Regions from separate parts of the Bacillus sp. FJAT-45350 genome, predicted to be linked through region 1. Evidence: riboswitches for the same ligand, from Rfam matches in the RefSeq annotation. Region 1 holds a riboswitch; the other holds the start of a gene.
What was found. A riboswitch is a leader RNA that binds a small molecule or an ion and turns the genes downstream of it on or off. The one in region 1 is predicted to bind S-adenosylmethionine.

Region 1 (7,666 bases):
TTATCGATTCAATATTGGAATATAATAAATCATTTGTTAATGAGAAAAAATATGAGCCTTATCGAACAACAAAATACCCTAATAAAAAGCTAGTTGTCCTGACTTGTATGGATACTCGCCTAACAACACTTCTCCCTCAAGCAATGAATTTACGTAACGGAGATGCAAAGGTCATCAAAAATGCTGGGGCAGTCATTACTCATCCTTTCGGCAGTGTAATGAGAAGTATTATTATAGCTATCTATGAATTAAAGGCAGAAGAAGTCTGTATTGTCGGTCATCACGAGTGCGGAATGGCTGGATTAAAGCCTGATTCAGTACTAAAAAAAGTAAAAGAAAAAGGAATATCCGATGAAACTATTCACACTTTAGAATTTACAGGGCTAGATATAAATAGCTGGTTAACAGGGTTTACACAGGTAGAAGAAAGTGTTGAACATAGTGTACTTATGGTCAAAGAGCACCCACTTCTTCCAAATAACATTCCCGTACACGGTCTAGTCATTTGTCCAGATACAGGTAAACTTGATATAGTTGTAGATGGATATAAAAATAAAGAAAAGGCAGACCACCGATAGAAGTAAGCTGAAAAAGTGAAAGGCTGATTTTTTCAGCTTACTCACCAATAGTCTGTCTAGATATAAGTAAAAATCAATTTAGTATTGCAAATTATAAATTGCACAGAGCTATATTCTATAACCTTCGAAATATCCAACTATTTAAGTAGAAGAAAATAGTCGGTACACCGCCAAACCGAATCATTTTCTTTGCGGTTTCCTTCACTCTCTTTTGTTTCTGAACTTTTTCGTCTGCCAAATAAATAGCTGTTAGTCCTCTATTTATAAGATAATGAAACTTTTGATTAGGTAATTTTTCAATGCTTTCTTCTGCCTGTTTTGCAAAATGACGAAAACGTCGAATCATTTCATCTTCACTTTCATAATAAAAACAAAAGTTTAAATCTCCACCAATGCGGTCTTCCTCTTGATCTATGAAATAGTCTAATAAAATATGTAATCCTTGAACCCACGGAAAATATCCCTCTTTTACCCTTTTTGCTGTGTCTAAAGACAATCCCTTATCCGTTGCATAAGCAACTAGGCAAAAAACACCTAATGTAGAACCTGCACAAGCAGAAAACTCATACCATGACATTTCAGGTACGCTTTCTTTATGCTTTTCAAACCACTCTTCAAGTAGCGGTACACGGTCTTCTTTTTTTACATGCTTATACACTTGTAAATCACAATAATAACCTGCTAGTTCATGAAGCCCCTCAGATATTATTTCATAAGCAGGAAGGCTCTCTAATACTTCCTGGCATGTACGTACGAGAGATTGTAAATAGCCGGCATCGTCTTGTTCCTCACGATACCGGTAATAATTAGCCGGTTCTGCTCCTGGGGTTAATGCGTGAAGCAACGATTCATGTAATGCTCTAAAATCAACGGGATCAAGCGACGTGCTCCGATCACAAAGGTTATCTAAATAGTCACTAATCGTTTGGTATGCAACTATGAAGCGAATGACCTGGTCGATGTTCTCCTCACCAAGTAATCCATAGATTCCCCCACCTTCACAATGAAAGGTTTTCTTCTCTATGCTATCTAGCGCTTGTGTTCTTAATTCTTCATTTGGAATTTGACTAGCCTTTTCCTTCCAACTATCTAAATAATGATGTACCTTTGGAATGACTTTTTTGTATACACTGAACATCAATGTCCACGGTTGAGTAGGAACTCCCAATCTCTAATCCTCCTTACAGCTTTTGTTGAACGAACCCTTTTGCATAAGTAAAAACATCGTTCCTCTCAGGTTCATTAAACAGCTCATGATATAGCCCTGACCATTCTTTATAAATTTTTTCATGTGATTCAATTGTATTAAACCATTGCTTTGCCGCATTTTTATCTGTAACTAGTTCATCTCCTGCTTGCAGCACTAATAATGGCAGGTTTGAATTCCATTTATCTGTTTCCCTATGACTAATTCTAATAGCCTTTAGTAATTCTTGATACCAACGAATAGAAACCTTTCGGACCCTTAACTCATCTGTTGAATATTGTTCTCGAACCTCTTCATTTCTCGTTGTATTTTGTGAACGAATATTCGATGGCGCACTAAAGCTTGGAGCAACATAATTAAAAGCCTTTGATGCAATGGACACAAACTTTGACGGTGGTTTCGCCAACCCTAAACAAGGAGAGGATAAAATAACGCCACTTACATTAGTTAACTTCTTCTCGATTATTGTTCTAATAACTACGAGACCACCCATACTATGACCAAGAATAAAGATAGGAAGATTAGACTTCTCAGCCTCCTGATACCAACTATAAACGGTATCAATATATTGCTTAAAAGACTGTATATGTCCCCTTTTTCCCCTTGTCTTACCTTGTCCAGGTAAATCACCCATAATCACTTCTACACCTTGTCTATTCCATTGCTCCGCTAACCATTCATAACGGCGATGATGCTCTCCTGCTCCATGTACAATAATCATTGTTGCTTTCGGATTACTACACGACCATGTTTGCATTGTTGTTTTCCCCCTAATCTATGTCGAATCTAGCTACTCATCGTTTCTAAATTTTGTTACACTTACTATAACAGTAGTGGAAATACTTTTCCTACACTAGTTTACTCATCCATGATAAACGTACCCTTTAATCCAAACTCTTTACCCCTATTTTATGCGAAACTATATCAAATTTGTATAAGGTTAGCTCAAAATAATACTGACCAATTAGAAAGGATTGTGACTAACATGATTTACCCTTACGGAGGAAAGACACCTGTCATTGCAGAAAGTGCCTTTATTGCTGATTACGCTACTGTAACAGGAGATGTCACCATTGGCGAAGAGTCGAGCGTGTGGTTCAACACTGTGATTCGTGGAGATGTATCCCCAACAATAATAGGAGACCGCGTAAATATTCAAGATAACTCAATCGTTCATCAAAGCCCACGATGTTCGATGATCATCGAAGACGACGTCACTGTCGGACATCAAGTAATCCTACATAGCTGTACTCTAAAGAAAAATAGTCTCATTGGTATGGGCTCTATCGTATTAGACGGAGCAGAAGTTGGTGAAGGAGCCTTTATCGGAGCAGGAAGTCTAGTACCACAAGGTAAGAAAATTCCACCAAACTCCCTTGCCTTCGGAAGACCTGCCAAAGTCGTTAGAGAATTAAACGACGAAGACCGAAAAGACATGGCAAGAATCAGACGAGAATATGTGGAGAAGGGGCAGTGGTATAAGAGCCTTCAGAAGAAATAATTATGAGTTATGAGTTATGAATTAAATGGCAAAATTCGAATTGCTAATTGCTAATGGCAAATTGGAATTCTTAAAGCTTGGCTGACTTATTTAGCCAAGCTTTTATTTTTTGGCTTCATTCCCTACTCACTTTAATTGTGCTTGAATTGCCATATTAATTTGCAATTCTAAATTTGCAATTTATAACTCATAACTCATCATTCATAATTGAACGAAAAAGAATCCTACCGGCACTATGGTAGGATTCTTTTTCGTTCTTAAGATAGCGCTTGCTCTCTCAATGCTTTTGCTTTATCTGTTTGTTCCCATGGAAGTTCAACATCAGTTCGACCAAAGTGTCCGTATGCTGCTGTTTGCTTGTAAATCGGACGCCGTAAGTCTAGCATTTTAATGATTCCTGCGGGACGTAAGTCAAAGTTATTACGAACAACTTCTACTAATACTTCCTCAGAAACCTTTCCTGTTTCAAATGTATCAATTGAAATTGATACTGGTTGCGCTACACCAATAGCATACGCAAGCTGTACTTCACACTTATCTGCCAGTCCAGCTGCAACGATGTTTTTCGCTACATAACGTGCTGCATACGCTGCTGAGCGGTCCACTTTTGTAGGATCCTTACCAGAGAATGCACCGCCGCCATGACGAGCATAACCGCCATACGTATCAACAATAATTTTACGTCCTGTTAGACCAGCATCCCCTTGAGGTCCACCGATAACAAAACGACCAGTTGGATTAATAAAGTATTTTGTGTTCTCGTCAATTAAATGAGAAGGAACAACAGGATGAATTACATGTTCTTTAATATTACGTTGAATCTGCTCTAATGAGATTTCTGGATGATGTTGTGTAGAAACAACGATTGTTTCTACACGAACAGGCTCCCCGTCTTCATCGTATTCAACAGTCACTTGCGTTTTTCCATCAGGGCGAAGATACGGAAGAATATCCTCTTTACGTACCTCGGCTAAACGACGGGAGATTTTGTGTGCTAATGAAATCGGTAACGGCATTAACTCATCTGTTTCATTATTTGCATAACCAAACATTAACCCCTGATCACCTGCACCGATAGCATCTATTTCTTCGTCTGACATTTGTCCTTCACGCGCTTCTAATGCTTTATCAACACCTTGTGCAATATCAGCTGATTGCTCATCAATTGACGTTAATACCGCACAAGTCTCTGAATCAAATCCATACTTTGCACGTGTATAGCCAATATCCTTTACTGTTTCACGTACGATTTTCGGGATGTCCACATATGTACTCGTTGTAATCTCACCAGCAACAAGAACAAGTCCTGTAGTTACAGATGTTTCACAAGCAACACGAGCATTCGGGTCATTTCTCAAAATTTCATCAAGTATCGCATCTGAAATTTGGTCACAAATTTTATCCGGGTGACCCTCAGTTACTGACTCTGATGTAAATAAACGTCGACTTCTTTTCTTTTCCATTAATTTGTACCCTCCTTTGCACAGTCCTATTATTTTCATTATATAGGATGTACGAAAATTTGATACGGCACTCATTCCCACTAAAAAATTGTGAGTAAACCTGGCAGATGTGTATCATAAAGAAAACAGGAATAAGGATCACTTATCTAAAGTGTTATCTAATATCAGCCCTCTTTATGCGCTAGGGAACCTAAATCTCCCCTTATTCGCGAAAAAACCCTTTTCCATATTGAGAAAAAGGGTAATATAGTCACCTTTCGCCTCTTATCGGTCAAGACAAATGTCTTGCAGGTTAGCACCTTACCATCTATATCTAGATGTAGGTTGCTGGGTTTCATAGGGCCTGTCCCTCCACCAACTCGGGATAAGAGTATCCGTTCGCGACATATCATAACGTAGTTAAACAAAGATGTCAACCTTTACTAGTTGACATCTTTGTAGTTTTAGGATGTGCAATTGGATTGCTAACTCCTAGTGCTACCGATTAATTTAAGTTAATATTTTTTAGGGATATTAAAGGCGTTTCCAAACACAGTCACTAACGCTGAAACTACTGCTGAAACCGTAGCAATATCATACATTGATACGTCAGGCACACCAGTTTCTTCCTTATTATATACATACTTTTTACTTAGTCTTATCATATATCTTCTTTATAGGAAGACACACGGTACCACTCAATTTTTAGAATGAAAGTTTCATATCGTTAATAAAAGTTGCATTACTTATTTATCAAATTTCATAATTAAAAGAACAAGACTTTTTGAACAACCTTTAGTAGACTTAATCTGAGCGTTGTCTACACTCTTTTCTCAATATTTAAGAGTTAGTCACATAAATTCAAATATTAGTATAGACTATTTAATATAATGTGTTATACTAATTCCATTAAGAAATTCATTCATACTATCTAATAATCTATAAATAATAAAAGAAAATTTTTGAAGAAAGGGTTTTGTTGCCATGAGTACAGTTAGTTTTGCAACCGAATTAGAGCAAATTTTAAAAGGAGATAATGTTCTTTTAGATCTTCCAGCTTCAAAATTAGTTGAGAAATCACTAATGAGAGAAGAAGGTACACTTACAGCAACGGGTGCCCTTAGTGTATCAACAGGAACATATACAGGACGTTCTCCTAAAGATAAATATATTGTAATGGAAGACTCTATTAAAGACAAAATTGATTGGGGCGACGTGAACCAACCGATCGAAAAAGAGGTATTCACAAACCTATATCATAAAGTTATTAACTACCTAGGTAACAGAGAAGAGTTATTTGTTTCTCGTGCCTTTGCAGGTGCTGACCCTAATTACCGTTTATCAATTCAAGTAATTAATGAATTTGCATGGCATAACCTTTTCGCTGGTCAATTATTCATTCGTCCAACTGAAGAAGAATTAAAAACACACAATACAGATTTCTCAGTTATCTATGCACCTAATTTTAAAGCAGACCCTGCTGTAGATGGTACTCGTTCTGAAACATTTATCATGGTTTCTTTTGAAGAAAGAATCGTTCTAATTGGTGGAACTGAATATGCTGGAGAAATGAAAAAGTCTATCTTCTCAGTTATGAACTTCCTTCTACCTGAGCAAGATGTTCTTTCTATGCACTGTTCGGCTAACGCTGGAAAAGAAGGAGATGTAGCATTATTCTTCGGTCTTTCAGGAACAGGAAAAACAACTTTATCTGCTGATCCTAACAGACACCTTCTTGGTGATGACGAGCACGGTTGGTCAAACAACGGCGTTTTCAATATCGAAGGTGGATGTTATGCGAAATGTATCAACCTATCTGCTGAAAAAGAGCCAGAAATTTGGAATGCGATTCGTTTTGGGTCAGTATTAGAAAACGTTGTTCTTGATGATAAAACAGCAGTTCCAGATTATGATGATACAACACTAACGGAAAACACTCGTGTAGCATACTCTCTTGATGCGATTCCAAACTCATTAATTCCAAGTGTTGCAGGTCACCCAAATACAATTATCTTTTTAACTGCTGATGCATTTGGCGTATTACCTCCAATCAGTAAATTAACAAAAGAGCAAGCTATGTACCACTTCTTATCTGGATACACAAGTAAATTAGCAGGTACTGAGCGTGGTATTACATCTCCAGAAGCAACATTCTCAACTTGTTTTGGAGCACCTTTCTTACCTCTTCCTGCACGTCGTTATGCAGAAATGCTAGGTGAGAAAATTACACAACACGATTCTCAAGTATTCCTAGTTAACACAGGTTGGTCTGGTGGACCGTATGGTGTTGGAAAACGTATGAACCTTCCATACACACGTGCAATGATTCAAGCTGCTCTACAGGGTGAGCTAAACTCAGCTGAAACGATTGTAGATGATATTTTTGGATTACACGTACCAGTTCATTGCCCAGGAGTACCTGATGAAGTACTTCAACCAAAACAAACTTGGGATAACCCTGAGGAGTATGACGCAAAAGCAAAAGAACTAGCAGGACAATTCAAAGAAAACTTCAAAAAATTCGATGCACCTGATGAAATTAGAAACGCAGGTCCACTAGTATAATAAAAAAACAGTCAAGGCTTTCCGCCGAGGCCACTGAAAAACTTCCGTTTTTTGAGACGAAAGAATGAGAAATAAAAAAGAGACGAAATTATATCCATTAAATGGGTGTATTCGTCTCTTTTTTATTTTATGTAGAGCTAAATTTTTCATTTAGTTAACCTATTAACTTCAAAATCCTTTTCAAATTAACTGTAAATATCGACATAGCTCCTTGTAGTTCCATGCCAATAAGACCCGAAGATGATGCTACATCATACCCGTGTCGGTGTTTTAATTCACTGTTTTTTGCTTCAATTTTATATCTTTCTTTTGATTTTTCTTTAAAATAATCGCTTTCTTGAAAGGCTATTTGTTCTTTGTGTATATTCGATTT
Region 2 (7,666 bases), on a different contig from region 1:
ATCCTGACCATCAATTTTTGAAGTCAATTGGTGTTGATATAGAAGAGGAAACAGGCCGACCTGTTTTTAATATAGGATCGATGGAAACTAATGTAGAAAATATTTTTATTGCTGGTGTTATCGCAGCTGGTAATAATGCAAATGAAATTTTCATAGAAAATGGACGGTTTCATGGAGAGTCGATCGCAAAGGCAATTAAAGAACGAGTGTAAATAGAGCACACTATTCGTTTGGAATAGTGTGCTCTTAAGAATGTTTAAGAAGTTCCATATACTATGCTTCTTGAAAACTATGTCAAAGTTATTTTAGCGTAAAAAAATCTCCTGTAATTCCTCCAGGTTAGTCGTTGTCTCTAGTGCTGTCATAAGCTTCAACCTTGCTTTTTGACCATTTAGGCCGTTTGTGAAAATTACGCCCATTTCTTTCAGTTTTCTACCCCCTCCTTCATATCCATACGTGTCTTGTACAATTCCGCTATAGGAGCGAGAAACAAGTACGATAGGGATCTCTTTTTCTACAAGTTCTTTTAATTCTGTTGTTATCGAAGGTGGGACATTCCCTTGACCGAAAGCCTCAATAATCAGTCCATCTATCTTTGTGTCTGCAATTGCCTTTATGATATCACCTGTCATACCAGCATATGTCTTCAATAGTGCGACTTTCTTTGTCAGTTTATCTACTTGAAAGCATTCTCGCTTCAATGGGGTGTGGTGAAAGAAGACTCCTCTTCTTGTGACTATCCCAATTGGTCCATATTGAGGACTTTGGAAAGTTGAAATGTTACTAGAGTGAGTTTTTGTTACATTCTTTGCCGTATGAATTTCATCATTAAAAACTACGAGTACACCTTTACCATGAGCTTCTGAATTACTAGCTGTTTGAATAGAAGAAATTAAATTATGTGGTCCGTCAGAGCCGAGCTCATTACTCGAGCGCATCGCACCTGTAATGACGATTGGTATGGACGTATGAACAAGTAAATCAAGCAGATAGGCAGTTTCTTCTAACGTATCTGTACCGTGAGTTACAACTATACCGTCAATCGCTTCTCTTGCTATTTTTTCTTTTATTCGATTTGCTAAATCGACCATATGAGTAGGTGTCATATGAGGAGAAGGAATATTAAGAAAGTCATCGACAATGATAGATGCTTTATCTGAGATAGAATCAATAGTAGAAAAGAGGGGGTTTTCTGTGTTGGGTTTGACAGAACCAGTTTCGTCCTCCTTCATTGCAATCGTACCACCAGTGTGTATAATCAGTATTTTTTTCATTTATTTTCACCTCTTGTTATATAGCTTCTTTTGTTGACCATGTTCCATTATTACCATATAATTACGTTACTTTAAAATAATAAACTTAGCAAATATTATCTTACAAGGGTAACCACCATGTCGGGTTTCTACCTGTAATACGGCTCTATTGTATAAACTTTTATTAAGAAATATGACATGTTACAATTGAAAATAATAGAGGGGAATGGAATTTACGTGCTGTCTTTAATTACAGCCGCAGCCGCACCAGGTTTAGCACTTCTTAGTTATTTCTATTTGAGGAATGGTTACGGCTTACAAACAATAGGTCAAGTTACAAAAAGCTTTATTATGGGAATACTATTAGTGTTTCCTGTTATGGTTCTACAATATGCTTTTATTGAAGAAGGCTTTTTCCTTGCTCCTATTTATAAAGCTTTTATTTTAAGCGGCTTGATTGAGGAATTTTTTAAATGGTTTCTTTTGTTTTTTGTTTCTTATAAACATGGGAACTTTACCAAGCCTTATGACGGGATTGTATTCGGTGTATCACTATCGCTAGGTTTTGCAACAGCAGAAAATTTATTTTATTTATTTGCGTATGGAATTGAGACAGCTTTAGGTAGAGCGTTGCTGCCAGTTGCTAGTCATGCAATTTTTGGAGTAATGATGGGTTATTATTTAGGAAGGGCGAGGTTTGAGTTGGATAAAAATAAATGGCTTATTTTATCCCTCGTAATCCCTATATTAATTCATGGTGGATATGATTACATACTAATCATATCAGCAGACATCTTTATCTATACGATGATACCGTTGATGATAGCTTTATGGTGGCTGGCTCTATCAAAAGTAAAACAAGCAAACGAGCGTCAAGTTTTGTAAGGAGGGATTTGTAATGGGAGCCGATAGATATCGTGTTGTTATTCGATGCCCAGAGTGTGGTGAAAAGTATATTTTACGAGGGAAGCCGAACAGTGAGGGTGGATATGAAACTGGCTTCAAACGTTGTATTTGTGGAAACGAAAACAATTTAGAAGTGGATGCAACACCTGAATAAGTGAGGGTTATTTTTCTTTAACACCTAAACTGTGTAAATGTTTTACAAGCTACATTTGACTCTTATAAAACATTTCTGCGTTAAAGTGAGAAAAATTATCGATTTACTATTGCATTAAACAGTTTTTTAGTGTAATTTTATATCAACCAATTAAATAGTTAGAACATTCTTATCAAGAGAGATGGAGGGACATGGCCCTGTGAAGTCTCAGCAACCAGCCGAAACTGGTCAGGTGCTAAATCCAGCAAGCGTTTTTAAAGCCAGCTTGAAAGATAAGAAGAAGCCAGTTATATGACAAACCCTTCTTCTTATTTTAAGAGGAAGGGTTTTTTGTTGCTTAGGAACTTTAAAATATTTCAATGTGGATAAGTGAAAGCATATTTTTAACAAATTCAGCTATGCAAATTTTGTTCTATAATCAGGAATGAAAAATTACTCCTTTTTAAAAGAAAAGGCGCATTGTGTGTTTAATTTTCCTTTTTGTATACAAATATTTATTTAAGATTCTGAGTATTATGAGTTTATTGTAAAGAGATAGAGTGGCATAATTGGATAGGAGGAAGATTGAACATGAACAGAAAAGAATTAGAGACAACATTGGTGCAAATCGGAAACAGACTAGATGAGCGTACAGGAGCAATTAACACACCTGTCTATTTTTCAACAGCTTATCGTCATACAGGAATTGGTGAGTCAACTGGATATGATTATGCTAGAACAGGAAACCCGACAAGGGAAGTATTAGAAAATGCTATAGCGAAATTAGAGCATGGAGATAGAGGGTACGCCTGTAGCTCAGGAATGGCAGCGGTGCAAACGGTCCTTTCATTGTTTAAACAAGGAGATGAAATTCTTGCCTCGCAAGACCTTTATGGAGGCACTTATCGATTATTCGAGCAAGGCTGGAATAACTGGGGCTTAACGTTTTGCTATAGTGACCCACGGGATTTGGCTACATTTGAAAGTAAGATTAATGAGAGAACGAAAGCTCTTTTTATCGAAACACCTACTAATCCACTAATGCAGGAAGCGGACATTTCAGCTTTAGCAAAAATAGCAAAAAAGTATAATCTATTATTTATCGTTGATAACACATTTTACACACCCCTATTACAACAGCCATTAGTAGAAGGAGCAGATATTGTGATTCATAGTGCTTCTAAATATTTAGGTGGGCATAACGATGTAATAGCAGGCTTAATCGTCGCTAAAGGAGAAGAGCTTTGTGAGCGATTGTTTATGTTCTTTAATGGCATGGGTGGTACATTGGGTGCATTTGATTCTTGGCTATTAATTAGAGGAATGAAAACTCTTGCATTACGAATGGAACAGCATGAAAGAAATGCCAAGGCGATTGTAGAATATTTACAACAGCATGAAAGTGTCGTTGATGTTTTGTACCCGGGCAGAGGGGGCATGATGTCATTCCGTATTAAGAAAGAGGACTGGGTCAATCCTTTCCTTCAACAATTAAAGCTTATCTCATTTGCAGAAAGTCTTGGCGGAGTAGAGAGTTTAATGACATATCCTACAACTCAAACACATGCAGATGTACCAGAGGAAGTTCGTTTAGCGAATGGTGTTTGTAATCGATTATTACGTTTTTCAGTAGGAATTGAATTTGTCGAGGATTTAATAGCAGATTTAGCACAAGCATTTGCATACGTTGAAGAGAATATCAAATAAGGGGAGTTTAATAAATATGAGTAATGAATATAGCTTTCAAACACAATTATTGCATAATAACCATAAGGTTGATAAACATAACGGCGCAGTAAGTGTCCCGATCCAACATGCATCAACATTTCATCAATTTGATTTTGATACATTTGGACAATATGACTATGGACGTTCGGGTAACCCGACAAGAGAAGTGTTAGAAGAGACAATAGCTCAGTTAGAGGGAGGCACTCGTGGTTTTGCATTCGCATCAGGTATGGCAGCAATTTCAACTGCTTTTATGCTTTTATCGAAGGGAGACCATGTAGTAATTACAAGTGATGTATACGGCGGGACATTTCGTTTTGTCACAGAAGTATTACCTCGACTAGGGATAGAAGTTACGTTCGTTGATATGACGAACCTTGATGAAGTAAGAACCAATATTCAAGAAAACACAAAATTACTATATATTGAAACTCCTTCAAACCCAACGTTAAAAGTGACGGATATTAAAGGACTGGTGCAGATTGCTAAGGAGTATAACTGCTTAACATTCCTTGATAATACGTTTTTAACTCCTGCATTACAAAGACCAATTGAATTTGGTGTAGATGTAGTATTACATAGTGCAACGAAATTCATCGGTGGTCATAGTGATGTTATCGCAGGCTTAGCAGTTGTAAAAGATGAAGAGCTAGGAAAACAGATAGCATTCCTACAAAACTCATTTGGTTGTGTACTTGGAGTTCAAGATTGCTGGTTAGTATTACGTGGCTTAAAGACTCTGCATGTTCGAATGGAGCACTCATCCAAAGCAGCACTTGAGATTGCAGAATGGTTGGAAACAGTGCCAGAGGTAGAAACTGTTTACTATCCAGGTTTACAAAAGCACGCAGGTCATCAATTACAAAAGGAACAAGCGGATGGTTTTGGGGCTGTTCTCTCATTTGCATTGCGTGATAGAGATGCGGTTAAGAGATTTGTAGAGCAAGTGGAGCTACCTGTATTTGCTGTTAGTCTCGGTGCTGTTGAATCAATTTTGTCATATCCACCAACAATGAGCCATGCTGCAATGCCTAAAGAAGAACGTGAGAAGCGAGGGATTTCTGAAGGGTTGCTACGCTTATCTGTAGGTTTAGAAAAAACAGAAGATATTATTAAAGACTTTAAACAAGCTTTCGAGAAAATTAGTCAGAAAGTATAAAAAAGAAAAAAGATTGTTCTTGGACAATCAAAGGCAATTGCTACTAGTTTTTGAACAGAGCGAAGGGAAGCGAAACATATGAACCTATTAAAAGACTTACAATCAAAAATCTTAATTGGTGATGGAGCCATGGGTACGCTTCTGTATGCTCAAGGTGTCGATAATTGTTATGAAGAATTAAACATTACTCAAGAAGAGAAGATATTTGATGTTCACCGTGCCTACATTGACGCTGGTGCTGATGTTATTCAAACAAATACGTATGCGGCAAACTCAATTAAATTAGAAAAATATGGACTCGATAATAAGGTTAAATTACTTAATCGTGCAGCAGTTAACATTGCAAAAAAAGCAGCCAAAAATCAAAGCTACGTTCTAGGTACTATTGGTGGAATTAGAGGAATTCAGAAGAAGGCATGGGCTTTAGAGGAGATTAAAAGTAGTTTTGTAAACCAGCTTGATAGTTTATTAGAAGAAACACCAGATGGAATACTTCTTGAAACTTATTACGACTTTGAAGAAATTTTTGAATCTGTAAAAATAGCTAGAACAATGACAGATATTCCAATAATAGCTCAAGTATCTTTAGGGGATATTGGCGTACTACACAATGGAATGAAGATTTCAAGTGCACTAACTCAATTGGCGAATGTCGGTGCAAATGTAGTTGGTTTAAATTGTCGTATGGGACCTTACCATATGACTCGATCCTTCGAAGAGGTACCATTACTAGATAATGCATTCTTGTCTGCTTATCCAAATGCAAGTTTGCCAGATTACCGTGATGGACGCTTTTTCTATCAGTCTAACCCTAGCTACTTTGGAGAAAGTGCGTTAAAGTTCCGTGAGCAAGGGATTCGACTATTAGGTGGTTGTTGTGGTACAACGCCAGAGCATATTGAAGCAATGGCTCAAGCATTAAAAGGAAAAGCACCAATTGAAGAAAAGGTCGTTATTTCTTCAGAGCCAGAAAAAATCAATATATATAAGAATAATTCAGAAGAGCCAATACATGAAATTGTTAGAAAGCGTCATTCCGTCATTGTCGAGCTAGATCCTCCTAAGCAACTTTCAATTGAAGGATTTGTAGAAGGAGCGAAAAAATTAACAGAAGCTGGTGTTGATGCTGTAACAATGGCAGATAATTCATTAGCATCGCCACGTGTTGACAATATGGCATTAGGCTCAATTATAAAAACCCAAGTAGGGGCGCGTCCTCTAATTCATGTTACGTGCAGAGATAGAAATTTAATTGGTCTTCAGTCTCATTTAATGGGTTTACATACATTAGGGATTGATCAATTGTTAGCAATTACTGGTGACCCTACAAAAATAGGTGATTTTCCAGGAGCGACATCTGTATATGATTTAACTTCTTTTGATTTAATACAGTTAATTAAACAGCTTAATGAAGGTATTTCTTTTTCAGGGAAGTCGTTAGGTCAGAAAACGAATTTCTCTGTTGCGGCCGCTTTTAACCCTAATGTTCGTCATTTAGATAAGGCAGTTAAAAGAATGGAAAAGAAGATTGAGTCAGGTGCGGATTACTTTATGACTCAGCCTATTTATAGTGAAGAACAAATTGTTGATGTTTATCATGCGACAAAGCATATTACGAAGCCAATTTATATAGGAATTATGCCTTTAACAAGTTCAAGGAACGCAGAATTTTTACACAATGAAGTTCCAGGTATAAAGTTAACGGATGAGATTCGAGCTCGAATGGCTACACATGGTGATAATAGAGAAGCTGCTCAAAAAGAAGGGGTAGATTTATCAAAGTCGTTAATCGATGTTGCGTTAAAACATTTCCACGGAATTTATCTTATTACACCGTTTTTACGTTACGGAATGACAGTTGAATTAACAAAGTATATCCATGAAAAAGTCGGTGTACTTACAACAAAGTGACCATCGAACATGCTTTTGACATAAGAAAGGACCGATTAAAGGATGAGTAATACAATAACAGAATTTGAAAAACAATTACAAAAAAAAATACTAGTATTAGACGGTGCAATGGGGACAATGCTTCAGCAATCAAACCTTACCGCTGAGGATTTTGGTGGGGATGATTATGATGGCTGTAATGAATATTTAAACATTACAGCTCCTCATGTACTTACAAATATTCATGAGGCGTATTTTGCTGCAGGAGCAGATATTGTTGAAACGAATACATTTGGTGCCACGAGCATTGTATTAGAGGATTATGACCTTCAGCATTTAACGAAAGAAATTAACATCGAAGCAGTTAAGCTTGCTCGTGCTGCTGCAGATAAATATTCAACAAGCGAATGGCCTCGTTTTGTTGCTGGTGCAATGGGTCCGACAACGAAGTCTTTGTCTGTTACAGGTGGTGTTACATTTGACCAGCTTGCTGATTGCTATGAGGAACAGGTACTAGCTCTAATGGATGGTGGAGTCGACTTACTTTTATTGGAAACAAGTCAGGATATGAGAAATGTTAAAGCCGCCTACATTGGG

Region 2: another riboswitch for S-adenosylmethionine. It lies ahead of CD003_RS09930 (methionine biosynthesis PLP-dependent protein); the one in region 1 lies ahead of metK (methionine adenosyltransferase).

The regions. Positions count from the first base shown of each region.
Region 1 covers NZ_NISU01000002.1:255,270-262,935, reverse strand. The annotation lists gene CD003_RS17885 (beta-class carbonic anhydrase) at 1-578, shown strand, start outside; gene CD003_RS17880 (tetraprenyl-beta-curcumene synthase family protein) at 694-1,746, opposite strand; gene CD003_RS17875 (alpha/beta hydrolase) at 1,760-2,542, opposite strand; gene CD003_RS17870 (gamma carbonic anhydrase) at 2,771-3,286, shown strand; gene metK (methionine adenosyltransferase) at 3,544-4,749, opposite strand; SAM riboswitch class I at 5,011-5,120, opposite strand; gene CD003_RS22095 (HpcH/HpaI aldolase/citrate lyase family protein) at 5,244-5,345, opposite strand; gene pckA (phosphoenolpyruvate carboxykinase (ATP)) at 5,713-7,293, shown strand; gene CD003_RS17855 (IS1182 family transposase) at 7,448-7,666, opposite strand, start outside.
Region 2 covers NZ_NISU01000001.1:1,978,286-1,985,951, reverse strand. The annotation lists gene CD003_RS09945 (YpdA family putative bacillithiol disulfide reductase) at 1-212, shown strand, start outside; gene CD003_RS09940 (asparaginase) at 306-1,274, opposite strand; gene prsW (glutamic-type intramembrane protease PrsW) at 1,491-2,138, shown strand; gene CD003_RS21855 (hypothetical protein) at 2,152-2,313, shown strand; SAM riboswitch class I at 2,480-2,592, shown strand; gene CD003_RS09930 (methionine biosynthesis PLP-dependent protein) at 2,884-3,999, shown strand; gene metC (cystathionine beta-lyase) at 4,016-5,179, shown strand; gene CD003_RS09920 (bifunctional homocysteine S-methyltransferase/methylenetetrahydrofolate reductase) at 5,258-7,090, shown strand; gene metH (methionine synthase) at 7,133-7,666, shown strand, end outside.